Regions from separate parts of the Streptomyces sp. NPDC049954 genome, predicted to be linked through region 4. Evidence: riboswitches for the same ligand, from Rfam matches in the RefSeq annotation. Region 4 holds a riboswitch; each other region holds the start of a gene.

What was found. A riboswitch is a leader RNA that binds a small molecule or an ion and turns the genes downstream of it on or off. The one in region 4 is predicted to bind cyclic di-AMP.
Region 1: it holds a riboswitch for cyclic di-AMP, as region 4 does, so the genes downstream of both, AB0J21_RS14910 (M23 family metallopeptidase) here and AB0J21_RS21300 (C40 family peptidase) in region 4, are expected to answer to the same signal.
Region 2: it holds a riboswitch for cyclic di-AMP, as region 4 does, so the genes downstream of both, AB0J21_RS05765 (transglycosylase family protein) here and AB0J21_RS21300 (C40 family peptidase) in region 4, are expected to answer to the same signal.
Region 3: it holds a riboswitch for cyclic di-AMP, as region 4 does, so the genes downstream of both, AB0J21_RS20320 (transglycosylase SLT domain-containing protein) here and AB0J21_RS21300 (C40 family peptidase) in region 4, are expected to answer to the same signal.

What each region holds. Positions count from the first base shown of each region.
Region 1 covers NZ_JBFALS010000006.1:112,046-119,249, reverse strand. Annotated here, with positions in the region: gene AB0J21_RS14935 (nucleotide pyrophosphatase/phosphodiesterase family protein) at 1-138, opposite strand, end outside; gene AB0J21_RS14930 (DUF5998 family protein) at 138-764, opposite strand; gene AB0J21_RS14925 (GNAT family N-acetyltransferase) at 836-3,736, opposite strand; gene AB0J21_RS14920 (HPr family phosphocarrier protein) at 3,907-4,188, shown strand; gene AB0J21_RS14915 (GntR family transcriptional regulator) at 4,469-5,146, opposite strand; gene AB0J21_RS14910 (M23 family metallopeptidase) at 5,348-6,145, opposite strand; cyclic di-AMP (ydaO/yuaA leader) riboswitch at 6,158-6,309, opposite strand; gene AB0J21_RS14905 (pitrilysin family protein) at 6,614-7,204, opposite strand, start outside.
Region 2 covers NZ_JBFALS010000002.1:515,053-522,256, reverse strand. Annotated here, with positions in the region: gene AB0J21_RS05785 (Ppx/GppA phosphatase family protein) at 1-938, opposite strand, end outside; gene AB0J21_RS05780 (DUF501 domain-containing protein) at 935-1,474, opposite strand; gene AB0J21_RS05775 (septum formation initiator family protein) at 1,588-2,070, opposite strand; gene eno (phosphopyruvate hydratase) at 2,235-3,521, opposite strand; gene AB0J21_RS05765 (transglycosylase family protein) at 3,898-4,629, opposite strand; cyclic di-AMP (ydaO/yuaA leader) riboswitch at 4,634-4,810, opposite strand; gene AB0J21_RS05760 (transglycosylase family protein) at 4,996-6,021, opposite strand; gene AB0J21_RS05755 (cytochrome P450) at 6,240-7,204, opposite strand, start outside.
Region 3 covers NZ_JBFALS010000008.1:198,046-205,249, forward strand. Annotated here, with positions in the region: gene AB0J21_RS20310 (NAD(P)H-binding protein) at 1-163, opposite strand, end outside; gene AB0J21_RS20315 (VOC family protein) at 565-1,146, opposite strand; gene AB0J21_RS20320 (transglycosylase SLT domain-containing protein) at 1,459-2,289, opposite strand; cyclic di-AMP (ydaO/yuaA leader) riboswitch at 2,294-2,480, opposite strand; gene AB0J21_RS20325 (DUF1345 domain-containing protein) at 3,469-4,101, shown strand; gene AB0J21_RS20330 (gas vesicle protein) at 4,312-4,623, shown strand; gene AB0J21_RS20335 (gas vesicle structural protein GvpA) at 4,703-5,158, shown strand; gene AB0J21_RS20340 (GvpL/GvpF family gas vesicle protein) at 5,162-5,875, shown strand; gene AB0J21_RS20345 (gas vesicle protein GvpG) at 5,904-6,161, shown strand; gene AB0J21_RS20350 (hypothetical protein) at 6,188-6,814, shown strand; gene AB0J21_RS20355 (SRPBCC family protein) at 6,807-7,204, shown strand, end outside.
Region 4 covers NZ_JBFALS010000008.1:402,414-409,617, forward strand. Annotated here, with positions in the region: gene AB0J21_RS21285 (hypothetical protein) at 69-824, shown strand; gene AB0J21_RS21290 (ATP-dependent Clp protease proteolytic subunit) at 1,047-1,679, shown strand; gene AB0J21_RS21295 (hypothetical protein) at 1,687-2,001, shown strand; cyclic di-AMP (ydaO/yuaA leader) riboswitch at 2,341-2,534, shown strand; gene AB0J21_RS21300 (C40 family peptidase) at 2,538-3,017, shown strand; gene AB0J21_RS21305 (ATP-binding protein) at 3,204-3,641, opposite strand; gene AB0J21_RS21310 (LLM class F420-dependent oxidoreductase) at 4,004-4,903, shown strand; gene AB0J21_RS21315 (amidohydrolase family protein) at 5,118-6,095, shown strand; gene AB0J21_RS21320 (flavin reductase family protein) at 6,129-6,701, opposite strand; gene AB0J21_RS21325 (acyl-CoA dehydrogenase family protein) at 7,036-7,204, shown strand, end outside.

The sequences.
Region 1 (7,204 bases), on a different contig from region 4:
CGCGGCCCGGTACCCGGGGACGTCCCAGCCCGCGGCGAGCGTGGGCAGGAGGTCGGCGAGGGAGCCGTGCCCGTACTGCGGCAGGGGGGCCGAGCCGAGCGGCAGGATCGCTGGTTCGTCCCAGGCGGGCTGCGCCATCAGCGGCCGGCTCCGGGGGTGTTCTGCGGGCCGGCCTCGGCGGCGGGGGCGGCCGCGGTCGCCTCGGAGAGCGCCTGGGCGAAGTCGAGGGTCTGGCGGACCGTCTCGGGGCCGTCGCCGGCCTCGCTGACCCGCAGGCTCAGGTCGTCGGCGGTCGAACTGCCGGTGTAGCCGTGGTCGGCCTCGCAGTTGGGGTCGCCGCAGGCCGCGGGTTCGAGGTCGAGGCGGGAGACGGCGCCCCAGCCGATGGTCAGCACGACCTCGCGCGGCAGGGTGCCGGGGGTGTACGACTCGGGGTTCGCGACGACACGGCTGAGGACGACCGAGGAGATCCGGTGGATCTTCACGGACTCGGTCGAGGTCGTGGCGTACGGGGTGGGCGAGGTGTCGTCCGCGGCCTGCTCGTCGGTGTGGCTGACGATGAACCGCTGGTCGGTGAGGACCAGGACGGTGACGTGGCGGCGCACCTCGTTGGCGTCGAAGGTGGTCTCCTGGTGGACCAGGTACGCGACGACGGGTTCGCCGCCGACCGCGGCCTCCACCGCCTCGGCCACGAGGGCCGGGTAGTAGCCGCTGCGCTCGATCGCCGCGCGCAGCCCCTGGGTCGTCGTACCGGTCTTTGCCATGCCGTCCATCCTACGGCCGCCCGCCCCCTGCCGAGGACGCCGTGCGCCGTCGGCGCCGGGCCGGGCGGCGATCAGTAGACGGGCAGCCGTCGCGGGCCGAGCGTGCCCTGGACGGGGGCGGGCGCGAGCCGCAGCGAGGCGCCGAGGACGCACACCGAGGACTGCGAGACCACGACGGGTTCGAGGGAGAGGGCGACCACCTCGGGGTGGTCGTCCACGAGCCGGGACACGCGTTGCAGGAGTTCCTGGAGGGCGGCGGTGTCGACGGGGGCGGCCCCGCGCCAGCCGAAGAGGAGGGGCGCGGTGCGGATCGAGCGCACGATCGAGGCGGCGTCCTTGTCGGTGACGGGGACGAGCCGGTGCGCGGTGTCGCCGAGCAGTTCCGAGGGGGCCCCGGCCAGGCCGAAGGACAGGACGGCTCCGGCCGCCGGGTCCAGGACGGCGCGCACCACGGTGTCCACGCCGCGCGGTGCCATCGACTGGACGACGGGGTGCAGTTCCGCGGGGGTGCCGAGGAGGGCGGTGAGTTCGGCGTAGGCGCGGCGCAGGTCGGCCTCGTCGGCGAGGTCGAGCCGGACCCCGCCGAGGTCGGGGCGGTGGCGCAGGTGGGGCGCGGTGATCTTGAGGGCGACCGGGTAGCCGAGCCGGGCGGCCGCCTCGACGGCGTGGTCGGCGTCGGGGGCGGGCAGGGCGGCCAGGGTCGGGATGCCGTAGTGGCGCAGCAGGTCCTCGGTGTCGGCGGGCCCGGGGCTCGTGCCGCGCGCCGTGTGCGGGAGGGCGTCGAGGAGCGCGGCGATGCGCCGGGCGGCGCCCTTCTCGTCGACGTCCTCGAACTCGGGGACCTTCCCGGGGTCGGCGGCGTCCTTGCGCCACTGGCCGTGCTGCACGGCGCGGGCCAGGGCCCGTACGGCCCGCTCGGGCGCGGGGTAGGCGGGGATGCGCGTCGCGGTGGGGACGGCGGTCTCCTCGTCCCCCGACGTGGGGGCGGAGACGGCCGGGACGGAGGGCCCGGTGTCCGTGTGCGGGGCGGCCGGGGCCCCGCAGGTGCGCGGGAGGTTCGCGCGCACGGCGCCGCCCGGGGTACGGGCCCCGGCGGCGGCCGGGAGGGTCGCGCTCGCGGCGGAGAGGGCGTCGGCGAGGCCGCCGAGTTCCACGTGGACGACAACGACCGGTTTGCGTACGGGGGCGTCCGCGACCGTCTCGCGCAGCGCGGTGCCCAGCTCCTCGCCCTCGGGCCACTCCATGGCGCCCTCGCCGCCGATCCACGGGATCGCGGTGACGACGACGGCGTCGCTCGCGTCGGAGGCGAGCGCGTCCTTGAGCGCGCGGCGGAAGTCGGCGGGGGTCGCGGCGGTCGTGAGGTCGAGGGGGGTGTGCGGTCGCAGTCCCTCGGACAGGCACGCGTCGTAGGTGAGCAGGCCGAGGGACTCGGAGTTGCCGAGGATCGCGACGCGCGGTCCGGCGGGCAGCGGCTGGTCGGCGAGCAGCACCCCGGCGTCGACGAGGTCGGTCACGGTGTCGACGCGGACCACCCCGGCCTGGCCGAGCAGCGCGGAGACGGTGGCGTGCGGCAGCCGGGTCCCGGTCACGGCGTGCAGCGGCGGGGTGGTGGCGCCGTGCCGGGCGCCCTGGACCACGACGAGGGGTTTGGCGGTCGCGGCGCGGCGCGCGAGGCGGGTGAACTTGCGGGGGTTGCCGATGGACTCCAGGTACATGAGGGCGACGTCGGTGTCCGGGTCGTCGTACCAGTACTGGAGGACGTCGTTGCCCGAGACGTCGGCGCGGTTGCCCGCCGAGACGAAGGTGGACAGTCCGGCGCCCCGGCCGTGCAGTTCGGAGAGCAGGGCGATGCCGATGGCGCCCGACTGGGTGAACAGGCCGATGCGGCCCGCGCGGGGCAGTTCGGGGGCGAGCGAGGCGTTGAGCCGGACCTCGGGGGCGGTGTTGACGAGGCCGAAGGCGTTGGGCCCGAACAGCCGCATCCCGTAGGTGCGGGCCTGCTGGACCAGCCGGCGCTGCCTGGCCCGGCCCGCCTCCGCGCTCTCGCCGTACCCGGCGCTGATGACGACGAGTCCGCGCACCCCGTGCTCCCCGCACTCGGCGACGGCCTCGGGCACCCGGTCGGCGGGGACGGCGAGGACGGCGAGGTCCACCGGCAGGCCGATCGCGGTGACGGTACGGAAGGCGGGCACCCCGTCCAGGGTGTCCTGGCCCTCGGGGAAGTTGCTGTTGACGGCGTACAGGCCGCCGGCGAAGCCGCCGCGCAGCAGGTTGCGCAGGACGCTGCGGCCGACACCGCCGTCCGTGCGGCCCGCGCCGATCACGGCGACGGAGGCGGGGGCGAGCAGCCGCTGCACCGAGCGGCCTTCGGCGCGCTGCTCCCGGGCGTACTGGACGGCGAGCGAGCGGTCGGTGGGTTCCAGGTCGAGGGTGAGATGGACGACCCCGTCCTCGAAGCTGCGCCGCTGCTGGTACCCGGCGTCGGTGAACACCTTGATCATCTTGGTGTTGGCGGGCATCACCTCGGCGCCGAACCGCCGGATGCCGCGCTCGCGCGCGACGGCCGCGATGTGTTCGAGCAGGGCGGAGGCCACGCCGCGGCCCTGGTGGCCGTCCTGGACGAGGAAGGCGACCTCGGCCTCGTCGGCCGGGGCGGAGGCGGGCATGCCCCGGGAGTCGATCCGGTCGAAGCGGACGGTGGCGATGAACTCCCCGCCCACGGTCGCCGCGAGTCCCACCCGGTCGACGTAGTCGTGGTGGGTGAAGCGGTGGACGTCCTTGTCGGACAGCTTCGGGTAGGGCGCGAAGAACCGGTAGTACTTCGACTCGTCGGAGACCTGCTCGTAGAAACTGACCAGCCGCTCGGCGTCGTCCGCGGTGATCGGCCTGATCCGGGCGGTGCCCCCGTCGCGCAGCACCACGTCGGCCTCCCAGTGCGCGGGGTAGCTGTGCCGGTCCTCCGGGGTCTCCATGGGGTCAGCGTACGACCGCCTGTGCGAGTAGCGGAGGCGCCGGGCGGGGAGCAGTGTGAGCGGGGAGTACCGGCGAGACCGTGTCCCCACGCAAGGCCCTGTGCCAGCATGGGGTGATTGGTCTAGACAACCCAGGGTCCCTGACGACCCGGATTCTGAAGGGCTGCAACATGGCTGAACGTCGCGTCAACGTCGGCTGGGCAGAGGGCCTCCACGCCCGTCCCGCCTCCATCTTCGTCCGCGCGGCCACGGCCGCCGGGTTCCCGGTGACCATCGCGAAGGACGGGGGGCAGCCGGTCAACGCCGCTTCGATGCTCGCCGTCCTCGGCCTCGGCGTCGAGGGCGGCCAGGAGATCACGCTCCACGCCGACGCGGAGGGCGCCGAGGCCGCCCTCGACCGGCTCGCCAGGCTCGTCACCGAGGGGCTGGACGAACTGCCCGAGACGGTCTGAGCGGGCGGCTCCCCCTCTCGGGCGACGCTGCGGCGGACGCGGGCCCCCCGCGTCCGCCGCAGCGTTTTCCGTGCACGTTCCGCGCAGGGGTTTCCGTACGGCGTTTCCGCGCGGCGGCGGGACACTTTCCGGAAGAATTCGGGCACCGGCGACCACCACCCCGCACAAGAAGTCCGGGAAACACGGAAGAGCCCCCCGAAACCCCTTCGCATTCATCTCCGGAATTGCGGGCACAACAAAGAGACCCCCGCATTGCTCACCTTTGTATACGGCGCCATTGTTAATGTCGGCCGCCCACCGTGTTTACGGCATGTTGCGAAGACCTCACACGCTCCGTGCCGCGCAGCCGGTGGGCCTGCCGGGCCCGTTCCCCGTGCTGCGCGGTCAGCGTCCTGGCCCGCTCGGCGTCCCCGCGGGCCACCGCGTCGACGATCGCGCCGTGCTCCGCCCAGGACTCCTGGGGGCGGGCCGGGGAATCGACGGTCCACATCCAGACGATCTTGTGCCGGAGCTGGGTCAGCAGCGTGGTGAGCGCCTCGCTCCCGGAGGACTGCACGAGGGTCTCGTGGAACCAGCCGCCCAGGGACCGCAGATCCTCGTCCTGGCCGCGCCTGGCCCGCTCCTGACCGAGTCTGACCAGTCCGCGCAGCACCTTGAGGTGGGCGTCGGTGCGGCGCTGGGCGGCACGCGCCGCGCACAGCGGTTCCAGCAGCAGCCGCATCTCCAGCAGGTCGACGGCCTCCTGCTCGGAGGGCTCGGCCACGTGCGCGCCCGCGTGCCTGCGGGTCACGACGAAACCCTCGGCCTCCAAGGTGCGCAGCGACTCCCGCACCGGGACGCGCGAGACGCCGTACCGGCGGGCGAGCAATTCCTCGGTGAGCCGGCTGCCGCGCTCGTACACACCGGAGACGATGTCGTCCCGGATGGCGGTGCATACCGAGTGCGCCGGAATGCTCATGGACCGACCTCCGCTTTAATCCCCGCGAAACGTCGTCGATTGACGCCCGTTCAGTGACTCTATTAGAACAGGCGTGAATTTCCGATGGGAGACGGCATTCCATGGATATCTTTTGGCCGGAAAGCCACCCCGCGCACGCCGAAGGCCCCCGGGGTGACCGGGGGCCTTCGGCGGACGCGGGCTGTTGGTGGCGCCCTCGTCTCAGACGTTGACGCCGTGGGCGCGGAGGTAGGCGACGGGGTCCATGTCGGAGCCGTACTCCGGGCTCGTACGGGCCTCGAAGTGCAGGTGCGGTCCGGTCGAGTTGCCCGTCGAGCCGGAGATCGCGATCTGCCGGCCGGGGCCGACGCGCTGCCCGACGGAGACGGTCGCGGAGGTCAGGTGCCCGTACTGGGTGTAGGTGCCGTCGTCCATGCGCAGGACGACCTCGTTGCCGTAGGCCCCGCCCCAGTCGACCGCGACGACGGTGCCCGCGCCCACGGCGTGCACGCTGGTGCCGCTCGCCGCGTGGAAGTCGATACCGGTGTGGCTGCCGGAGGACCACAGCGAGCCGCCGGACTGGTACCCCGTGGACACGTACGAGCCGTCGACCGGCGCCACGAAGGCGTTGAGGCGCTCGCGCTCGGCGGCGCGGGCGGCGCGGGCGGCGCGCTCCTTGGCCTCGCGCTCCCGCTTGGCCCTGGCCTCCGCCTTGCGCTTGGCCTCCTCGGCTTCCTTCTTGGCCTGCGTGGCCGCCTTCTCCTGAGCCTCGGCCTGTTCGGCGGCGGCGTGCTGGAGGGCGGCCTGGGTGGCGATCTCCTCGGCGAGACCGTCGCCGAGGGTGATCGCGCGGGTCAGCCCGGTGTCGTGGGCGGCCGGGGCCTCGACGGCGGACGCGGAGGCGGCGAGACCGCCGACGACGCCGGTCGTGGTGAGAGCGGCGACCGAGGCGACCCGGGCGCCGGCCCGGCTCCCGCGGCGGGGACGACGGTGCTTGCCGGAGGGGCGCGTGAACGCCATGGAGTGGGTGATCCTTTCCTTCCCTCTCGCCTACCGGGTTAGCTGACGGGTTCGGAGCAGGAAGGTCTCCTACGGTCACCGCCGGGCGGTGGCCGATTCACCCCAGTGAAACCTGGGTCCCCGGCTCCCTCGGCTCGCGCCTCGGGACTCGGCGATGACTGCCCGGTGCCGCTGGTGCGACGGGTACCTGACGAACAGCCGGACCGACGCTAAACGGGACATCCGGGCCGCAACAAACGGAACCGGCGTTTTGTCGCGCATGCCACAGCGCAGACAGGGCGTCATACGGCATTCGGGACAAAGGTGGGAGAGGAGGGGAACGGAGGGAGGGCCGCCGGGGACGGAAGGGAGCCTGCGGCGGACGGCCCGTCACGCGGACGCGCCAGGGCCCCGGTGTCCCTCCGTCTTCGGAAGGCGCACCGGGGCCCTGAGACCGCGTCAGCGGGTTCGGCTCGCGCCGGGCGGGCCTCAGCCCTCGACGACGGTGACCTCGCCGATACCGAGGGCTCGGACCGGTTCGGCGATCTGCGCGGCGTCCCCGACCAGGACCGTCACGAGGTGGTCGACCGGGAAGGCGCTGACCACGGCGGCGGTGGCCTCGACGGTGCCGGTCTCGGCGAGCCGGCGGTACAGCTGGGCCTGGAAGTCGTCGGGCAGTTGCTGCTCCACCTGGTCGGCCAGGGTGCCCGCGACGGCGGCGGCCGTCTCGTACTTGAGCGGGGCGACGCCCACGAGGTTCTGCTCGGCGGTCTCGCGCTCGGCGTCGGTGAGCCCGTCCGCGGCGAGCACCCGCAGGACGTTCCACAGGTCCTCCAGCGCGGGACCGGTGGACTCGGTGTCCACCGAGCCGCTGATGGCGAGCATCGCGGCGCCGGGCGCGACCGAGCTGCCCGCGGCCGGAGCGGCCGAGCGCAGCACCTGGCCGAAGGCGCGCACCCCGTAGGTGTAGCCCTTCTCCTCGCGCAGGACCCGGTCCAGCCGCGAGGTCAGGGTGCCGCCGAGGCAGTACGTGCCGAGGACCTGCGCGGGCCAGACCCGGTCGTGCCGGTCCGCGCCGAT
Region 2 (7,204 bases), on a different contig from region 4:
CAAGCGATGCCGTCCAGGATGTCGTGTTCGCTGACCACGACCTCCTTCGCTCCGACGCGGCGCATGAGGGCGCGCAGGATCAGGGCGCCGGAGGTGATGACGTCGACGCGGCCCGGGTGCATCGCGGGGATCGCGGCGCGTTCGGGGTGGGTGGAGGTCAGGAGGCGGTCGGTGATCGCGGACACCGACGCGTAGGAGACGCGGGAGTGGTGGATCGCCGCCGAGTCGTACTCCTGGAGGTCCAGGGAGATCGCGGCGAGCGTCGTGACCGTGCCCGCGAGGCCCACGAGGGTGTGCGCCTCGGTCAGCGGGACCGTTTCGGCGGCCTGGTCCAGGGCTCGTTCGATGTCCGACTCGATCGCGGCGACCAGGTCCGCGGTCGGCGGGTCGACCACCGTGCCGTCCTCGCGGGCGAGATGGCGTTCCGTCATGCGGACGCAGCCGATGTCGACCGAGCGGGCCGCGGCCACCGTGTCCTCGCCGACCACGAACTCCGTGGAGCCGCCGCCGATGTCCACCACCAGGTACGGCTTGCGGTACGTGTCGGAGCCGGTGAGTTCCTTCGTCGCGCCGGTGAAGGAGAGCTGGGCCTCCTCGTCGCCGGTGATCACCTCGGGGTCGACGCCCAGGATCTCGTGGACGCCGCGCACGAAGTCCTCGCGGTTGGAGGCGTCGCGGGAGGCGGACGTCGCGACGAAGCGCAGGCGGCCGGCCGGGACGCCGTGCTCCTCGATCACGCGCGCGTACTCGCGGCACGCGTCGAAGGTGCGCTCCAGCGCCTCGGGGGCGAGGCGGCCCGTGCGGTCCACGCCCTGGCCCAGGCGCACGATGCGCATGGCGCGGTGCAGGTCGCGCAGTTCGCCGGTCGCCGGGTCGGCGTCCGCGACGAGCAGGCGGATGGAGTTCGTACCACAGTCGATCGCCGCGACCCGCGTCACTTGCCCTCCCCCTCGGCCGTCGCGCACAGGTCCGCGCACGGGCCCTTCGCCCACCACTCGGGGAGCATCGCGAGGGCCTCGTCGCCGAGCGGGTTGACGCCGGGCCCGGCCGCGAGCGAGTGCGCGACGAGGACGTGCAGGCACTTCACGCGCTCCGGCATGCCGCCCGCGCTCGGGAAGCCGGTCAGCTCCTCGATCTCGTCGCGGCGTTTCAGGTAGTCCTCGTGCGCGGCGCGGTAGGCGTCGGCGAGTTCCGGGTCGCGGGCGAGGCGCTCGCTCATCTCGCGCATCACGCCGTTCGCCTCCAGCGTGCCGATCGCGGACGCGGCGCGCGGGCACGTCAGGTAGTACAGCGTCGGGAACGGGGTGCCGTCGGGCAGCCGGGGCGCCGTCTCCACGACGTCCGGGAGCCCGCAGGGGCAGCGGTGCGCGATGGTGCGCAGCCCGCGCGGCGGACGGCCGAGCTGCTGCTTGAAGGCGGCGACATCGGCCTCGGTCGGCTCGGTGGGCGCGGTGGGCGGCGGGGGCGTGTCCATGCGGGGCTTTCTCTCGTACGTACGGCGGCGGGCCTGGCGGGCGGGGCCGGCTCGGTGCCGTCCCGTTCCCCCCAGTATCGCCGCAGGGCGGCGGCGCGCCGTCCCCGGGCGGTTCAGCGGTCCGCGGCGTCCGCGTGGTCGATCCCGGTGAGCAGGTTCGCGTACCAGGCGCGGCCGGACACGGCGCTGTCGCCCTGCGGGCCCTGGAGCGCGGCGCCCCGGACCACGGCGGTGTAGCCGGTCTCGCCGGGCAGCACGTAGTGGAGGCGTTCGCGGATGCGCTGACGGGCGTAGGAGGGGTCCTCCCAGCGCGCCTTCTCGTCGCGCAGCCGCTCCACGCCGGCGCGGTGCTCGCGCAGTTGCTCGCGCATGTCGGCGATCTCGTTGCGCTGCGAGACGTACTGGCGCATCGGGTAGGCGAGTGCGACGACCAGCGTGCACAGGACCAGGACGAGGAGGGCGGCGCGTCCGGTCAGCCGGGAGCGGCGGTCCTGGCGGCGGGACTGGGAGCGGTAGACGCGGGCGGCGGTCTGCTCGCCGAGCGCCCGCAGCCGGGTGGCCGTGGAGAACCGGTCCCGGTGGTCCCTCGCTGGCATCGTGCCTCCCCGTGCACCCGTGAAACGCGCGTACGTCCTGAACACGCGTACGTCCCCGCACACGGTACGGGACCGGGTGCGGGGACGTACGGAGGCCGTGCGCCCCGGGGCGGGCCGTCAGCCGGGTGCCGACGGGCGCCGCGCGGCGCGGGGGCCTCGGGGGCTCAGCCCTTGAAGCGCGGGAACGCGGAGCGGCCCGCGTACACGGCGGCGTCGTCGAGGATCTCCTCGATGCGCAGGAGCTGGTTGTACTTGGCGACGCGGTCGGTGCGGGCCGGGGCGCCGGACTTGATCTGACCGCAGTTCACGGCGACGGCGAGGTCGGCGATCGTGACGTCCTCGGTCTCGCCGGAGCGGTGGGACATCATGCACTTGAAGCCGTTGCGCTGGGCCAGCTCCACGGCGTCCAGGGTCTCGGTCAGCGAGCCGATCTGGTTGACCTTGACGAGCAGGGCGTTGGCGGAGCCCTCCTCGATGCCGCGCGCCAGGCGCTCCGGGTTGGTGACGAACAGGTCGTCACCGACGAGCTGGACCTTGTCGCCGAGCTTGTCGGTGATGGTCTTCCAGCCGGCCCAGTCGTCCTCGTACAGCGGGTCCTCGATGGACACGAGCGGGTACGCGGAGACGAGCTCCGCGTAGTACTCGGTCATCTCGGCGGCCGAGCGCTCCTTGCCCTCGAACAGGTACGTGCCGTCCTTGTAGAACTCGGAGGCGGCGACGTCCAGGGCGAGCGCGACGTCACGGCCCGGCACGTAGCCGGCTTCCTTGATCGCCTCAAGGATGAGGTCGAGGGCGGCGCGGTTGGACTCCAGGTTCGGGGCGAAGCCGCCCTCGTCACCGAGGCCCGTGGAGAGGCCGCGCTGCTTCAGGACCTTCTTGAGGGTGTGGTAGACCTCGGAGCCCCAGCGGACGGCCTCGGAGAAGGACTCGGCGCCGATCGGCGCGATCATGAACTCCTGGATGTCCACGTTGGAGTCGGCGTGCGAGCCGCCGTTCAGGATGTTCATCATCGGCACCGGGAGCAGGTGCGCGTTGGGGCCGCCCAGGTAGCGGAAGAGCGGCAGGTCGCTGGCCTCGGAGGCGGCGTGCGCGACGGCGAGGGAGACTCCGAGGATGGCGTTGGCGCCGAGCGAGGACTTGTCCGGGGTGGCGTCCAGGTCGAACATCGCCTGGTCGATCAGCCGCTGCTCGGTGGCGTCGTAGCCCACCAGCTCCGGGCCGATCTGCTCGATGACGGCCAGGACGGCCTTCTCGACGCCCTTGCCGCCGTAGCGGTTCGCGTCTCCGTCACGCAGTTCGAGGGCCTCGAAGGCCCCGGTGGAGGCGCCGGAGGGCACGGCCGCGCGGCCCGTGCTCCCGTCGTCGAGGCCGACCTCGACCTCGACCGTGGGGTTGCCTCGGGAGTCCAGGATTTCCCGGGCTACGACGACGTCGATGGACGGCACGAGCATCTCCTTCGTGGGATGTGAAGCAGGAAGTGCGGGGTGCGTGAGCACCTTGCGTCATGAGCCTAACCGGCGCGGGACCTCCGGCCCCCCGAAGCCCGCCCGCTAAGACGAAACGAGCGGACACAACGGGCATCGTCCGCATATCCGGCGCGTTGCCGACGGGGTGACCGAGCATCTGAGCCGCCCGCCGTGACACATGAGCCCGCCGTTGAGCGGGGCCGCGCACGGACGAGCCGGGCGGCCGGAAAGGCCCCCGCCCCGGCACGCGCGGGGGACACGTGCCGGGGCGGGGCGGCCCTCAGGGGCCGGGGCGGCCCGTGCGGGCCGTGGCCCATGGGGGTGGGCCGGGGAGCGGCGGGCGCGGGGCCCGCCGGCCGGGTCAGCTCAGGTGGAGCTGCTGGCCCGGGTAGATCAGGTCGGCGTTCTTGACGATGTCGTCGTTGAGCTGGAACAGCTTGGACCAGCCGCCGGAGACGTGGTGCTTCTGCGCGATCTCGCTCAGCGTGTCGCCGGTGACGACCTTGTACTCGCCGTCGCCCTTGGGGACGATCTTGCCGGTGTCGGTCTTGACCGTGCCGGTCGTGGACTTCGGGGCGGCCTTGGGCGCGGCCTTGGGCTGCGGGGCCGCCTGGCGCTGCTGGCCGCGCGAGGCGGCCTGGCTGTCGGTGTGCTGCGGGGCGGCCTGCTGCGGCTGCTGGCCGGAGGAGGAGCCGGTGCTGACGCCCGGGTCCACACCGTCGTTGGTGAGGCCACCGGCGCCGGCGCAGGACCAGGCGCCCGGTCCCTGCATGGCGAGGAGCTTCTCGGCGGTGGCTATCTGCTGGCCCTTGGTGGCCAGGTCGGCGCGCGGGGCGTACTGGGTGCCACCGGCGGCGGCCCAGGAGGACTGGTTGAACTGGAGGCCACCGTAGTAACCGTTGCCGGTGTTGATGGACCAGTTGCCGCCGGACTCGCACTGCGCGACCTTGTCCCAGGTCGAGACGGAGGCGGCGGAGGCGGTGCCGGAGGCCATCAGCGGGACGGCGATGGCGGCGCCGGTGACACCCGCGAGGGCGACGACGCGGGTGGCCTTGGAAGAACGACGGTGCTTGCCCTTGCTGGAAAACAGCATGAAGAGGTCTCCTCACCGACGCCTACGAGGTGAGCTGTCGGGTTCGGGCCCGTGAGTTGCCCGGCCGTGCGACCTTGCGCACGACTTCACCCCGAGCCCCGTACGCCGCCCGGATCTCTCCGGACGGCGCACGGGGCACAAACCTTGGGTCCCCCGCTCCTGCCTTCGGCGCTCGACGCGACGACTGTCCCGCACGGTCGCCGGCAGGATTCGGCGTGACGACCGTCGGGGCTCCCGGTGGGGAGCGGAGACGACGTTAAGCAAGAAACAACCGGAACTTCAAAGACGATCAGGGCTGTTGAGACTCATGTCTCACTTGCCCTCAACCGGACAATTAGCCCCGAACCCTGACACCCTCTTGTCCGGTTATTGACCCGAATCCACACCAAGATCCAGGCTCTGGCCAGGAAGGATGAGGTCGGGGTCGGCGCCGACGACCTTCTTGTTCTGCTCGTACAGCGCGGTCCAGCCCGCGGGGAGCTTGTGGGCGTCCGCGATGGCCCAGAGATTGTCGCCCGAACGCACCTTGTACGTCTTGTCCTTGGTGTCGTCGTTCGCCGACCTCTGCCCGTTTTCTCCCCGGGAGGCGTGGAGTTCGCCGGCCACGGAACGGTCCGTTCCGGTGGCGGCCGGGTCCTGGGCGGCCTCGTCGTCCGGCGCCTGGTCCGTCGCGCCGGAGCCGGACGTGTCGTCGCCCCCCTCGTAAGAGGCGGACGGGTCGCCGGTGGGGCTCTGAGCGCCCTTCTTGGCGTGGCGGCCGGAGGACTTGCCGGAGGCGTCGTCCCCTCCACTCCCGGCCGAGGGGGAGGCGCTTGACTTGGCGTCCGGTGCGGACGATTCGTCCGAAGCGCCCGGCTTGGCGTGCTTCGAGCTCTTCTTGGGCGACTTCGACGCCTCGGCGCTCTCGTCCCCCTTGCCGGACTTGTCCCCCTTGCCGGACTTCCCCGCTTCGGTGGACTCGTCGCTCTTGCCGGACTTCGCCTTCTTCGCGGAGTCCCCGGAGGCCGAGGGCTTCGCGGAGGGCGAGGCGGGGACGGTCGAGGTGTCGCCGACACCCGCGCCCGCCGCGTCGTCGGTGCCGCCGTCATCGCGGGTCAGCCCCGCCCCGATGGCACAACCGGGCCAGGCGGACGGGCCCTCGGTGGCGAGGATGCGCTGACCGACGAGGATCTGCTGGGCGCGCGTGGCCATGTCGGCGCGCGGGGCGAGGTCGAGACCCCCGTTCGCCTCCCACTCGTCGTCGGAGAGCTGGAGGCCGCCGTAGTAGCCGTTGCCGCCGTCGGCGCTCCACGAGCCGCCGGTCTCACATTCGACGAGGCGGTCCCAAGGGCCCTGGTCCGCGCTGGCGCCGGTCGCGCCGAGCAGCGGAATGGCGATGGCCGAGCCGGTCACACCTGCCGCGACGACAAGGGCCGGGGCCTGGCGGGGGCGTCGGTGACGGCCGTTCCCGGAGAGCATGCGGTTGCCTTTCGCGTGACAGCTGAGTCGGACGTGAACGTAGCCGGATTCGAATGCCTGTCACAAGTCGATGCAGCCCCGATCACGCGAACATCACATTTTTGACGTGGGTTCAGGTCGTACGAGGTGTCACATCGCGGGTAAGTCGGGTATTACGCGCCCCCGTCCGGGGCACGAGTGACGGGAGTGAAGCGGACGGGCAGGGTGCGCAGCCCCCGCATGATGAGGCCGCCGCGCCAGCGCAGGTCCTCGGGTTCGGCGTCGAGCGCGAGGTCCGGAAGGCGGGTCAGCAGCCGCTCCAGCGCGGTCTGCCCTTCGAGGCGGGCGAGCGGCGCGCCGAGGCAGTAGTGGATGCCGTGGCCGTAGCCGAGGTGCTGGTTGTCGCGGCGCGCGAGGTCGAGCGTGTCGGGCTCGGCGAAGCGCTCCGGGTCGCGGTCGGCCGCCGCGAGCACCACGAGTACGGGGTCGCCGGGCGCGATGTCCTGCTCGCCGACGCGCAGCGGCGCGGTCGCGTACCGCCAGGTGGCCAGTTCGACCGGGCCGTCCCAGCGCAGCAGTTCCTCGACGCCGGTCGCGAGCAGGCCCCGGTCCCCCGCGGCCAGGGACTCCTGGAGGCGGGCGCGTTCCCGGGGGTGCCCAAGCAGGGCGAGGACCCCGTTGCCCACGAGGTTCACGGTCGTCTCGAAGCCGGCGAACAGGAGGATGAAGGCCATCGCGGCGGCCTCGTTCTCCGTGAGGTGCTCCCCGCCGTCGGAGGCGCGGACGAGGTCCGAGATGAGGTCGTCGCCGGGGTCCAGGCGTTTGCGGTGGATGAGTTCGGCGAGGTAGCCGCGCATCTTCTTGACAGCCCGGCCCACTCCCCCGCGCGGTCCGCCGCCGTGCCGGATCATCATGCCCGCCCAGTCCCGGAAGTCGTCCTGGTCCTCGCGCGGGACGCCGAGCAGATCGCAGATGGCGTAGATGGGGAGCGGGAACGCGAACTCGTGGATGAGGTCCGCCTCCCCTTTCTGTGCGAACCCGTCGATGAGGGCGTCGGTCAGTTCGCGTACCCGGGGCTCGAAGGCGGCGACCCGGCGCGGCGTGAACGCCTTCGAGACGAGGCGGCGCAGCCGGGTGT
Region 3 (7,204 bases), 200 kb from region 4:
CGGCCCGGACGAGCGCGGAGCCCGTGACGGTCTCGACTCCGGCGACTTCCTCGCCCGGCGCGTTGCGGCTGAAGGAAACGACGTGGTGCCCTCGCGAAGCAGCCTCGCGGACGACGGCTCCACCGGCGTAACCAGTGCCGCCGAGGACGGTGATGCGGGTCATGTGTACTCCCACAGAAGTGCGTCGGGACCCTTTCCCGGCGCGGGCTGTCCGGCGGCGACGCTGCACGTCACCGCCTGCTCGGGGGAGATGTTACGAGTGCTTCCTGAGCGAGTTGCGCGTAGGCCGCCCGCACCGCGGGGACCAGGGTTCCGGCGCGTTCGCGGCCGGCCTGCTCGGCGCGGAGTCGAGGATGGCCCCACCGCGGCGGTCGGTGGGCACCTCGGCGGTGCGGGCGGTGATCAGCACGTGGCAGTGGGGGAACATCGGCCTCCACGGCCTCGTCGAGCCGCACTGCTCCCGCCGGGGCCGCCCCGGCGGCTGGAGGGGCGGTCCCCGTCACGCGCGAGATGGCCGGAGAGGCGCCGCACGCCTGGCACGCCGGTGAGGCATACCGCTTGCCTTCAGTGGCCGCCACCCATGAGGACGGGCATCGGGTCGGGAAGCCCCAGCCGCAGCGCCCAGGCACGCTCGGAGAGTTCCTCCACCGTGGCGCCCCCGCGCCGGGCTTCGAGCAGTGCCTCGGGGTCGAAGGAGGGCCCCACCGAATCGGCCGCGTACTCGGGTCCCCGCATGTAGGCGGTGGCCTCGTCGGGTTCGGCGAACCGGTCGATCTGCATCTCCACCAGGTTTCCGTCGGGGTCGCGGAAGTACATGGAGGTGGTGACGCCGTGCGCGATGCAGACGGTCGGCCGGACCCCCTGGTCACGCAGGAGCACGTACCTGTCGAGAAGCTCGTCCAGGGAGTCGAAGGTGTACGCCACGTGGTGCATCGCGGCCGTCTCGGGCGACTTGCGCTGGAGGGGCGTCGGCGTGGGCGGGTGGAGTAGGGCCACCCGGTGGTGCTCCTCGTCGAACGTGATGAACGAGAGCGCTTCGTCCGAGTAGACGACGTGGCCGTCGAGGACGGCGCAGTACCAGTCGCGCATCTCCTGCGGCTGGGACGTCTGGAAGACGACGTGGGCGAACTTCGGGCTCGCTGCCATGGCGGGATCTCCCTGAAAGCTGGGCGTCGGCCATGCGGGACCGGCGGCGACGCGACTCGGGTGGTGCGAGAGCCTGCGATGCGGAACACCGTAGCGGTGATATGTGATAGCAGAAACCCTGCGGAGCGAGATCTTTCACGAGACGGCAATGTGCGCCTGGCAGAGGCAGAGGCAGAGGCAGAGGCCGGGGGAAGCGCGTCCACCGGCCTTCGGGCGTTCGGGGGCGGCCACCGGCACAGCGCAGACGGGTGGGGGAGGAGCCCACCGGCTTCTCCCCCACCCGTCATCGGTTCACGCCCGGGGCGTAAGGGCTCAGTACGGACCGTTCACGTTGTCGATCGAGCCGTAGACGTGCGCGGCGTAGTTGCACGCGGCGGTGATGTTGGCGACCGGGTCGAAGCTGTCCATGGACGTGCCGGGCACGTGGTACGCCTGGAACGTCGGGTCGATGACCTGGAGCAGCCCCTTCGACGGGGTGCCGGCGGCGGCGTTGGAGTCCCAGTCGTTGACGATCGTCGGGTTGCCCGAGGACTCCCGCATGACATTGCGGTGGATGCCCTCGTAGCTGCCGGGGATGCCGTGCTCGGCCATGATGGCCAGCGACTGCTTGATCCAGCCGTCGAGGTCGTTCGTGTACGTCGCGGGCTGCGCGGCGGGGGCGGCGGCCTTGCTCGCGGCCGTCTCGGTGGCGGGCTTCGCCGGGGCGGCGGGCGGCGTGCTGGTGCGCTGCGAGCGGTCGGCACGGTCGGCGCCGCCGCTCCGGCCGGCCGAGGCGCCGGAGACCTTGGCCTCGGCCTTGCCGCCGATGGTCAGCTTCAGGCCGGGGTGGATCAGGTCCGGGTTGTCACCGACGGCCTGGCGGTTGTCCTGGTACAGCTTGTGCCAGCCGCCGTCGACCGAGTGGTTCCTGGCGATCTTGGCCAGGGTGTCCCCGGAGACCACGGAGTAGGCGGCGGGGGTGGTTTCCCCGGCCGGGGCGCCGGCCGCGACCTTCTGCTCGGCCGCCGGGTGGGACTGCGCCGCGGAGGCGATGTTCGCGCCGAACAGGGGAAGGGCCAGGGCGGCTCCACCCGTACTCACGGCGATCAGGCCGCGGGTCAGCGAACGGGACGTGCGACGACGATTGTTACCCATTGCGGGCATGGTGCGTTCCTCTCCGTCGCCTGCGAGGTGAGCTGTCGGGTTCAGGCTGGAGATGCCTGGCCGCGATGAACGCGACTTCACCCCGAGCCGTTCCGGAAATCCGGACCGGCGACTTACCTGGGTCCCCCGCTCCTGCCGTACGTGAATAGGTCGGGTTTCCGGACAGCGGCAGGATTCGGCGTTCTGCCCGGATGGACCGTGACGTTAAGCGAGAAGCGCCGGATCGGACAAGCTTCACATTCTTGATCACCGTGCATTTACATGATCAATGAGGGCGAAAGCGAGTTCCGCCGCTTTCTTCGCGCAGTCAACTTTCCCCGCACGGCGCGAAATGGACCGCGCCCCGGGAGCGCCGTCCCCTCCGAACGTGACCCTCGCCACCGCGTCCGATTAGCGCGTTTTGCTCCGCCGTGAACGGAGCCGGGAGTGCCACGACAAGGGCGCGAACCCGCACTCACACGTCACTACAAAAGACTCATATCGGGCGGCGAACGGGACGTATCGACGCGAGACCAGCCCGCAGGGCACCTCAGAGCACCTCAGCGCACTCAGGTGCGCCTCGGAGTCCGAGAGACGTCCGCCGCCCGGCCGATCCGTCTCGGTCGGGCCACGAAAGGCGGCTCGGCGGACCAGAAAAGATCACGCGGGGGCGGATATCGAAGATCGCGCGGACGGCCGGAGATCACGGTCGGACATCACGGCCGGATCGGCGATCGAGTGAGGGACTGATTACCTGAGCGGACACCCCCCTCCCCGGCATCCCACTCCTCTGCCTCCAGCCGATGAAATTGATCAATGAATTGTCCCCGGGATGCCCCCTTTCCGGCACCGGCGCCCACCCGGGTGGAAATTTGCCTCATTCCTTTTGTCATAAGCCCGGTGACGGGACGACAACAACGCGATGGCCGCCTTTCGGCGCCAAGGCCGTTTGCCGCGCCCGCAGTTCGGCCCGGCAGAGCCCGGCGGGCTCGCGCCCCGCGGACGGCGCGCCCGGGCGTGCACGTGCGCACCCGGGCGTCCGGACGCGGAGACGGGCGGAGACGGTGGGAGACAGTGAAGACCGAGGGGCGGCCGCCTTGCCCCGTCGGGGTGAAGATTCCCTCCTCGGGGGCAGCAGGGCGGCCGATGCGGTGCGCATCGGCCCGGCGCCACGAGCACCGGACCGTACGGTCACGTCCCATGAGTATCTGGCTGCCTCTGTCCGCGGTCGTCCGGCTGATCCGCGCGACGGCCCTCGGAGCGGTGGCGGGCGTCGTGGTCGGCGTACTGGTCGACGCGGCGTTCGGCGCCCTCGCCGGAATCGCCGTGACAGAACTCGTCTTCGTCCTGGCCGGCTGGCTCACGCTGTGGCCGATGGACGCCGGGGGCACGCACCGCAACGCCAGCCGTGAGGACTTCCGGCCCGCCCTTGAGGAGTGCGTCGTCGTCGGGACCGCGCTGTGCGGACTGGTCGCCATCGTGGTGCTGCTCCTGGACGGCAAGTCGGGCAAGGGGAACGCCGCCGCTGCGGTGGCGCTGGGCGGGGTGTTCATGTCCTGGGCCGCACTGCACCTCATGTACTGCGCCCGCTACGCCTACGCCTACTACCGGACCGGCGGCGGTATCGACTTCAACTCCCAGGAGCCGCCGACGTACCGCGACTTCCTCTACTTCAGCTACAACCTGGGCATGACCTACCAGGTCTCGGACACCGACGTCTCCAGCCCCGGGATCCGCGCGATCGCCCTGCGCCACTGCCTGCTCTCCTACGTGTTCGGCACGAGCATCCTGGCGACCACGATCAACCTCGTCACCGGCATCGTCACGGGCTGAACCGGCGCCCCTCCCCCACCGGACCCGGATGACGACCGCCGTCCGGACACCACGTGTGCCCCCGCCACGGGCGGTCACGAGGCCGTCCACCTCCCCATGCATACGTTCGGACGCCCAGGGCACTCGCAGTTCAACCACGAACGAGCGGCCGAACGCGCTGATCGCGACGGTCGCGGCAGGAACTTCTGACGACGCACTACGGGCGGGAACATGTCGACGAGCGAGGACACCGAAAACAAGAGCGACAGCGGTGGAAAGAAGTCGGAGCGGGTCAGCATCGCGACCGCGATGCGCAGTGCGGCCGCCCAGCTCACCGAACTGCTCCAGCGCGAGGCCGTCTCCGTGTCCTCGGTGAAGGCCACGGACGAGGGCTGGATGGCGGACGTCGAGGTGGTGGAGATCGAGAAGATCCCGGACACCATGAGCGTGATGGCCACCTACCACGTCTCCCTCGACGGTCAGGGCCAGCTCATCGGTTACGAGCGGGTGCGCCGCTACGCGCGAGGACAGGTCGACCGCTGAGTCGCACCTGGTTCCCGAGGAAGTTATCCGTACCGAGCGTGTGAGGCCGCTCGATCACTGACCGGAAGGAAGATCGACCATGAGTCTCGTACAGCAGAGCAATGCGTCCGGCAGCGGAGGTGGCTCCGGCAATCTCTACGACGTCCTTGAGCTGATCCTGGACCGGGGGCTCGTCATCGACGCCTTCGTCCGCGTTTCCCTCGTGGGAATCGAGATACTCAAGATCGACGTCCGCGTCGTCGTCGCGAGTGTGGACACCTACCTCCGCTTCGCCGAGGCGTGCAACCGGCTCGACCTCGAGTCGGGGCGCAAGGCCCCCACCCAGCTCACCGACATCGTCGGCGACTCGATGGAGAGCGGGGCGAAGGGGAAGTCGAAAGGAGCGTTGACCGGCGCCGTGGAGGCGTTCAGCGAGTCCTTCAAGGGCGGTCGCGACAGCTCCGGGAACGAAGAAGAGGAAGAGGAGAAGGAGAAGCGCCCCGCGCGCAAGACCTCCTCCAGCAGCCGCCGTACGACTTCCCGTCGGGAGGACTAGTCGATGCCCACGTACATCTACGCCATCACGGCAGCGGACCACCCGCTGAAGCTGGACGGCCTGAACGGCGTCGGCGAGCCGGCGTCCCAGCTGCGCACGCTCAGGACCGGCAGTCTCGCCGCCGTCGTCAGTGACGCCCCCGAGGACCTGCGCGCCAAGCGGCGCGACCTGGTCGCGCACCAGAGCGTGCTGGAGCGGCTGATGGCCGACGGCGCGGCTCTGCCGATGCGCTTCGGACTGGTCGGCCCCGACGACGAGCAGGTGCTCGACGTCCTCGGCCAGGAGGAGGAGGGGTACAGCGCCCGGCTCACCGAGCTGGACGGCCGCCTCGAGTACAACCTCAAGGTCTCCCGTGCGGAGGAGGGGCTCCTGCGCGAGATCCTCACCGAGTCGCAGGAGGCCAGGCGCCTGAGCGACTACACCAGGCAGAACCCCGGCGCGCAGGACCAGAAGATGGCCCTCGGCGAGCTGATCTCCCGCGAGGTGCAGGCACGGGAGGACCAGGAGGCCCAGGAGCTGACGGCCGCGCTCGCCCCCGCCGCGGAGCGCACCGCACAGGCCGACCCGACCAAGAAGCACTTCCTGAACGCGTCCTTCCTCGTGAAGCGCGAGGAGGCCGCCCGGTTCTCGCAGGCGGTGGACGAAGAGGCCGAACGGCGCGGCGACGAATACGAGTTCGCTCTCAACGGCCCGCTCCCGCCGTACAGCTTCGTCTGAGTCTCCTCTCCCCCGATCGGAGGGCCCCGTGGGTCTCATCTCTCACCTCCTCACCCTTCCGCTCGCGCCGGTACGAGGGACGGCCTGGGTCGTCGATCAGGTGGTCCTCGCCGCGGAGCGCGAGTACTACGACCCGGCGACCGTGCGAGCCGAACTGGGGGAACTGGAGAAGGAACTGCTGAGCGGCGCCATCGACGAAGCGGAATTCGACCGGCGCGAGGACGAACTGCTGGACCGGCTCGGCGAGTACGAGGCCCACCAGGCACGGCTACGAAACAACTCCTGAATGCGGGAGATTGAGGTGTTCAAGAGATGACAGAGATGAACGGCAACACGAAGATAGGCGTGGCTCTGGTGGGTGGTTACCTGCTGGGGCGTACGAAGAAGGCCAAGATGGCCGTTGGCCTGGGCATGTATCTCGCCGGCAAGAAGCTGAACTTCGACCCGAAGCAGCTCGGGAAGCTGGTCGCCGACTCGCCCGTGCTCGGGTCGCTCAACGACCAGGTGCGCAAGGAGCTGGTGGGCGCCACCAAGACGGCGGCGACGAAGGCCCTGACCCAGCGGGCGAGCGGTCTGGCCGACTCCCTGCACCGGCGGACCGCCGGCCTGGAGGACCCGGACGGCAAGCAGGACCGCGACCAGGAGTCCGGGGAACAGGACGACCAGGACGGGCCGGACGCCGAGGACCGCGCGGCCGACGGGGACGAGGACACGGACGAGGGCGAGGAGAAGCCCGCGCCGCGCCGCAAGGCCGCCACCGCCAAGAAGACGGCGAAGAAGACAGCGGGTTCAGGGGGTTCGCAGTCCTCGCGGGCCGGCGGCTCCTCGGACGGCGGCGCCCGCAAGAAGTCCGCCTCGACCGCGCGCAAGACGACTTCCGGGGCCCGCAGGACCGCCTCCTCCGCGACGCGCAAGGAGCGGGGTGGCGACAATGGCTGACTCGACCTTCGGCAAGCTCAAGGACGAGGTGGTCAAGAACCCGGCCACCGACCGCCTCAAGGAGGAGTTGCAGAACTACCTCAAGGCGCGGGCCCAGCACGCCATCTCGGACCTGAGCGGCAGGCTCGGGGAGGGGATGGGCAAACTCGCCGAGGGCAAGGTCGGCCCCGGTGGCGCGGTCAAGAGCCTCGCCAAGGGCGGCCAGGCACTGAGCGAGGGCAAGTCCCCGGGGCAGGCGGCCATGACGGCCGGTGTCTCTCACCTCAAGGACACGGTCAAGGACAAGGTCAAGGGATTGTTCGGCAAGGGCCGCAAGGGCGGCGGCGGCAAGTCGAAGAGCGTGACGATCTCCGAGGACATCGACGTCGGCGTCCCCGTGCGCGAGGCGTA
Region 4 (7,204 bases):
TCGCGGGCGCGGCTGACCCCCGCCTCCCCTCTCCCACCACTTCTCGCCGGCATTCTTGGAGCCCCGCTGTGCCCGAATGGCTGATCTACACCCTGGCCTCGGTGCTGGTCTGCACCCTGGTCGTCACCGCCACGCTGATGCGCAACCGCCGGGTGGTCGACGAGGACACCTCCGAGACCCCGGACGTCCTCGAATACCTCGTGATGATGGTCGGCGTCGTCTACGCCATCGTGCTGGGCCTCGCGATCGCCGGCGTGTGGGAGGCCAGGAACGCGGCCGACGACACCGTGCAGCGCGAGGCCCAGGCGCTCTACGAGATCGACCAGCGTCTGGACGTCTACCCGGCCGACTTCCGCGCCCAGGTCCGCGCACACATCGACACCTACGCCCGGCACACCGTCACCTCGGAATGGCGCGCCATGGAGGCGGACCGGGATCCGGGCACCAAGGGCGGGGACCTCCTGCGGCAGATCCGCACCGACATCGCCCGCCACACCCCGGCCGACGAACTCCAGGCCCAGGCGTACCAGCCGCTGCTCGACCAGGTCGCCGCCGCCGACGACGCGCGCCACCAGCGTCTGGAGAACGCCGGCACCACGCTTCCCGGGACCGTGTGGTTCGGCCTGGTGGCCGGCGCCGTGGTCACCCTCGGCCTCATGTACACCCTTCAGATCCGCCGTTCGGCCCGCGAGCTGCTGCTCGCCACGACGTTCAGCGCCCTGATCGTCTTCCTGCTGTTCCTGGTCTGGAGCTTCGACGCGCCCTTCGGGCACGAGGGCCTCGACTCGGCCCAGCCGTTCGTGGACCTGTACAGCAGCACCTGACCCGCAGGGGCGCACCATGAGCCCAACGCCCGCGCCACACCCTCCCCCTGCGCCGACGTCAACACCGTACGTACTGCCGACCGGGCCCCCCGCCGCTTCTCGCCGAGAGCGAAACGGGGGCCCTTGTCGTTGTCCCCGGCTGCCTCCTGAGCGATGCTCACCTCAAGAGTCTGTACGTCCTGTACATTTTTTACAGGGCACCTCACAGAGGAGACGTGTGCCGTGATCCGTCCGTCCGCTCGTTACGTCCTGCCCGAGTTCACCGAACGCACCAGCTCCGGGCACCGCACCCTGGACCCGTACGCGAAGCTGCTGGAGAATCGGATCGTGTTTCTCGGCACCCCGCTCGACGACACCGCGGCCGGCGACCTGGTGGCCCAGTTCATGTACCTGGAGCACGCCGCGCCCGACCAGGACATCTCCCTCTACCTCAACTGCCCGGGCGGTACCTTCACCGCGATGACCGCCGTGTACGACACCGTCCGCTTCCTGGCCTGCGACGTGTCGACGTACTGCCTCGGCCAGGCCGTCTCGGTGGGCGCCGTGCTCCTGGCGGCCGGGACCGAGGGGAAACGGGCGGCGCTGCCGGGCGCCCGCATCGTCATCGGCCAGCCGGCCCTGACCGAACCCGCCCAGGGGCAGCCGAGCGACCTGGAGATCCAGGCCGCCGAGGTGCAGCGCATGCGGGAGGTGACGGAGCGACTGCTCGCCCGGCACACGGGCCGCGATCCGCGGGACGTCGGCGCGGACATCGAACGGGACAAGGTACTGACCGCCACCGAGGCGCGCGCGTACGGGATCGTGGACGCCGTGGTGGGCGACCGGGGCCCCCTGCCGGGCACCTGGAACCAGTGAGGACGCGATGCTGCCGCCGGAGCTGCCACCCCTGCCCGCCCTGACCAGGGCCGAGGGCGAACTGATCGACAGTTACCTGGCCGCCGCCGACCTGCTCGGCCGCGCCAATCCCGGCCGGGGCGGCGACACGTACGCCGCGCTGCGGGCGGCTCAGGCGCTCGTCGCCCGGGCGGTGAGCCTGCGCGACGCGCTCGCCCGCATGCACGCGCGCGGCGAGACGGAGCTGCACGCACGGACCCTGGAACAGGCGCTGCGCGTACTCGACGGAGAGCGTCGTACCGCCCGGGTGGCAGTCCCCCCGCAGGAGGCCCCGGAGGCGTAGGACGCGCCGCGACACACGTCCGCGTGCGCGTTCCGCGACCACCCATGTCCGCAGCGCGACGCAAACCTACCAAACGAGGTACCCACCAACGGCGTACCTCCGGGCCCTGGGGGACCGGCTCGGGGTTGCGCTCCGCGTGGGCACTCTCGGCCCGGCGGATGACTGCGCCGCTGGTCGGGCGCTCGTCCGCTCTCGACGGAGGGTGCCGCCCGGGAGGCGGGACACCCGAACGGCACAAGGGTGAGGAAGCTCACATAGGGACGATTCTGCCCGGTTTCCGGCCCGGCCGTGCGTGAAGATCCTTGACGACGACAAGCCCCCGTCGCAGCGGCGGGGCGGTCCGGGCGGACGCCGAATCCCGCCGCCGTCCGGATGCCGGTCGACACATGGATCGGCGGGAGTGGAGGACCCAGCACGGCGGGTCGGCGCGTGTGGAGCGCGTCGGTCCTTGGGGTGAAGCCGCAATGCGGCCGGGCATCTTCGCCGGCCCGAACCCGACAGGTCATCCTTCACAGGCGGTTGACGAAGGGTTACGCATGTCTGTGCGGAATCGAGTTCCCGTTCTGCTGACCAGGGCCGGCACCGCCTCGGCTCTCACTCTCGCCGCCGTGGGCGGCACCCTGGCAGTGCCGGGCGGCGCCCCGGAGGCCCGGGCCGCCACCGCCGGTGTCCACGCCAAGGCGCTCAGGATCGCGGCTTCCAAGAAGGGCTCGCCCTATGGCTGGGGCGCCGCGGGCCCCCACCGCTTCGACTGTTCGGGGCTGACTGTCTACGCCTTCAAGAAGGCGGGGAAGGCCCTGCCGCGCACCGCCCAGGCGCAGTACAACAAGACCCGGCACATCTCCGCGGGCCACCGCACCAAGGGGGACCTGGTCTTCTTCCGCTCGGGCGGCAGCGTGTACCACGTGGCCATCTACGCGGGCGGCAACAAGGTGTGGCACGCGCCCAAGACGGGAGACGTCGTCAAACTCGAACGGATCTGGACGAGGTCGGTCAGTTACGGACGCGTGAGGTGAGGTGAGGGGCGGCGGGCGCGGCGGACACGTCCGTACGGCGGGTGGTGACGGCCCGCCAGGTGCCGCCGTGCCCGCTGCTCACCACGTGCCCTCCCCCGTCCGGCTCCGCGACCGCGCCCCGCTACGGACGGTGCGGACCGGGCGGGCAGAACGTTTTTGCAGGGGCCGGGGCCCGGGGACGGCCGTTCAGTCGAGTGCGGCCGCCCCGGCCTGCCACGGGAGTTCGACCCGGACGGTCTTCCCGCCCTCCTCGGTGGGCACGACCGACAGCCGCCCGCCGCACTCCGCGGCGAGCCACCGGATGATGACCAGGCCGCGTCCGTTGTCCTGCTGCACGGCGGCGGGCAGCCGCTGGGGCCAGCGGGGGTGGCTGTCGGTCACTCCGATACAGAGCCGTTCATCGCGTTCCAGCACGAGCTCCACCGTGAAGGTGGGTGACTGCCCGCAGGTGTGCTGGACGGCGTTGGTGGCGAGTTCCGAGACGATCAGCCGGATCGTGTCGGCCGATTCGGAGCCGGCGGGCAGTCCCCATTCGGCGAGGAGGGCGCCGACATGTCTGCGGGCCTCCGGAACCGAGGCCGGATCGCTCGGCAGCGTGACCGAGGCTTCCTGATGATCTGCCATGACGGCCTGTCCCTTCCCGCAGGGCCCGGTGAGGCGAGTCGTCGTGGAATGACACCGAGGGGCCGGGCCCTTACTGTGCGCCAGACTGCCACCGCGGGGGCTCGCGTGCGGTCCGATCCCGGAGGATCTGCGGGGTTCTGTCGCCCGAAGCGGTGAACCCTGCTACGGCCGAGCGGATTACGGCCTGCCGGACCCGGAACGGAGAGTGACGGCCGGTCCCGGCGAACGCGGCCCGGGCACCTCGACGGCATCGCCTTTCACTCCCTCCTCCGCCTTCCCGAGTCCGGTGCCCCCTTGCCTCTCCCGTGCGCGCAGGGATGAATGGCCGGACGGAACACACCGGCGAGGCAGAAGGAGACGTCATGGCCGAGGCATTCCGGTTCGGGGTCAACATGGTCACCGCCGCCCAGGGGGCGGAGTGGAGCGAGAGGTGCCGCAGGGCGGAGGAACTGGGCTACGACACGGTGCTCGTCGCCGATCACCTGGGCATGATGGCGCCCTTCCCGGCGCTGGTCGCCGCCGCCGGGGCGACCGAGCACGTCAGGATCGGCACCTTCGTCCTCAACGCCGGATTCTGGAACCCGGCCCTGCTCGCCCGGGAGGCGGCGACGGTCGACGCGCTCAGCGGGGGCCGGCTCGAACTGGGCCTCGGCACCGGTTACGTACCGGCCGAACACGAGGCGGCCGGCCTTCCGTGGGGGTCCGCGCGGGAGCGGGTCGACCATCTCCGGGACACGCTGGCCGAGTTGGGGCGGCTGTTCGGCTCGGCCGAGCACCGGCCCGCCGTGGTGCAGCGACCTCGGCCCACGCTGCTGGTGGGTGGCAACGGCGACCGGGTGCTGCGCCTGGCGGCACGGCACGCGGACGTCGTGGCGTTCAGCGGGGGGCGTACGACTCCGGAGGGCACCCCGAGGCCGCTCACGGCGGACCAGTTGGAGGAGCGCGTCGCGGCCTACCGGGGTTTCGCGGCCGGTCGCCCCCGGCCCGCCGAGCTGAATCTGCTGATCCAGGCCGTCGTCGTCACCGAGGACCGCGAGCGGGCGGCCGAGGAGTGGCGCACGCACCTGCCGCACCTCAGTACGGACGAGCTGCTGGAGGTGCCGATCCTCGCGCTGGGGACGGTACGGGAGATCGCGGACCGGATCGAGGCGCACCGGGAGCGATACGGCTTCTCGTACTTCACGGTGCTCGACCCCTCCATGGAGGCCTTCGCCCCCGTGCTGGCGGAGCTGCGGCGCCGGGACGCCGTGCGGCCGCGCTGACCCGTTCCGCCGGCCGGAGCGGTACACCGCGCTCCATACAGGACACGGTGTACCGTAAAGAGCAGCGAGCGAGCGGCGCGGGTCCTGCGCGGCCGGCCCGGTATCCGCCCGCCGGTCCCGGTCCACGGCTGTCGCGAGGCGGCGCCGCGTGCCACCGAGGGGCCCCGGGTGTCCCGCCCGAGGGCTCCCCGGACGTGAACGAGAGGAAAGCACCATGCAGGAACCGGCCCCCGAGCAGCAGCTCGTCGACGTGCACGCGCACTTCGTCACCGATCACTACGCGGAACTCGCCAAAGCCGCGGGGCACGAGCGGCCCGACGGGATGCCGGGCTGGCCGTCGTGGGACGTCGACAGTCATCTCGCGCTCATGGACGAGGGCGGCATCCGCACCTCGGTCCTGTCCATCTCCTCTCCCGGCGTGCACTTCGGCGACGACCGCGCGGCCCGGTCGCTGGCCCGGGAGGTCAACGAGTACGGCGCCGGGCTCAAGCGGGACCACCCCGGCCGCTTCGGGCACTTCGCCTCCCTGCCCCTGCCCGATGTCACGGGCGCGCTGGACGAACTGGCCCACGCCCTGGACACGCTGGGCAGTGACGGTGTGACCCTGGAGTCGAACGCCGGGGGCCGCTACCTCGGCCACCCCGACTTCGAGCCCCTGTGGGCGGAGCTGGACAGCCGCCGGGCCGTCGTCTTCGTCCACCCCACCTCGCCGTCCTGCGCCGAGGCCGTGTCGCTGGGGCGTCCCCGGCCGATGCTGGAGTTCATCTTCGACTCGACGCGGACCGTGAGCGACCTGGTCTTCAACGGGGTCCTCACCCGCTACCCGGGCATCCAGTGGCTGTTCACGCACGGCGCCGGGACGCTGCCGCTGCTCGCGGACCGCATGGAGTTGTTCCGCTCGGGGTTCATGGGCGGCTCCGCGGACGTGCCGCGTGTCCAGGAGCAGGTCGGCCGGCTGTGGTTCGACATCGCCGGCACGCCCTTCCCGAACCAGGTCCCCGCGCTGGTCTCGGCCTTCGGCAGTGCGCAGGTGCTGTACGGCAGCGACTACTGCTGGACCCCGGCGGCCGGCGCCCTCGCCCAGGTGAGGTCCGTCGACGCCGCCGTGCAGCCGGACGGCGACACGTGGCGCGCCCTGACCACGCGCAACGCCACGCGCCTGCTGCCGGGGCTCCTCGACGGGCCTCGCTGACCACCTCCCGCCGAAGCGGCGCCGCCGGGGCGGTCAGATCCCGGCGTCCCACCAGCCGAACGGTGCGGTCGGGGCGTGCCGCAGGGGCGCGGGGTCGAGCCGGCCGAGCCGGCCCCCGTAGAAGACCAGCGGTTTGTGCTCCGTCGTGGCCGCGCGCAGGCGCCGTACCCGGCCGAGGACCGCGATGTGGTCCCCGGCCGGGAAGGTGTTCTCGACCTCGCAGTCGATCCAGGCGAGGCAGCCCTCGATGTGCGGGGCCCCGTCCGCCCCGGTCTCCCAGGAGCAGGAGGCGAACCGGTCCCCGGTGCGGCTCGCGAAGGCCTGGCACTGCTGCCGCTGGTCCTCGGCCAGGACGTTGACGCAGAACCGGCCGGCCCGGGCGACGGCGGCGGCGCTGGTCGAGGCCAGGTCGCAGAAGAACATCACGAGCGGTGGTTGCAGGGACACCGAGGTGAAACTGCCGACGGTGACGCCGACGGGCCCGTCGGGGGTGGACGCGGTGACGACGCTGACGGCGGTGGGTACCCGGCCGAGCACCTTGCGGTACTCGGCGGGGCCGAAGCCGTGGGCGGGCTCCGCCGGCGCGGTGGTGGCGGGTGCGGGCATGACGGCCTCCGGGTGGCTCGCGTGCGGGTGAGGTGGGCGGTCCCGTCCCTGACCGCGGGCGGATGCCGCGGTGCGCGGCGGGCCCGGACGGGACCTGTGCGCACGAGTGAAGCCAGGGCCGGGGGCGGCCGGCCATGGTCCGGGCGGGCAGGAGCGGCGCCCGGATGTGGCCCCGGGGCCCAAACGGGCCGGTGTTTGGGCTGCGGGCCCAAGCACCGGTCGCGATCCTGCTGTCCGGGCACCACGACACCCGGTCGGCGGTGGCGTGGAATCCCTGGAACGGCACCCGCACCGTGAGCTGGGCCACAGCTCACGTCGCCCACTGGAGGAACCCATGAGCACCACCGTGACGGAATCCCCGCGAACGGCCCAGGACCCGGCCGGACGGGCCGCCGCCCTGGTTCCGTTGCTGCGCGCCAACGCCGCCCGTACCGAGGACGAGCGCAGGGTCGTGGAGGAGAACATCGCCGCGCTGACGGAGGCGGGGCTGTTCGGCCTCACCG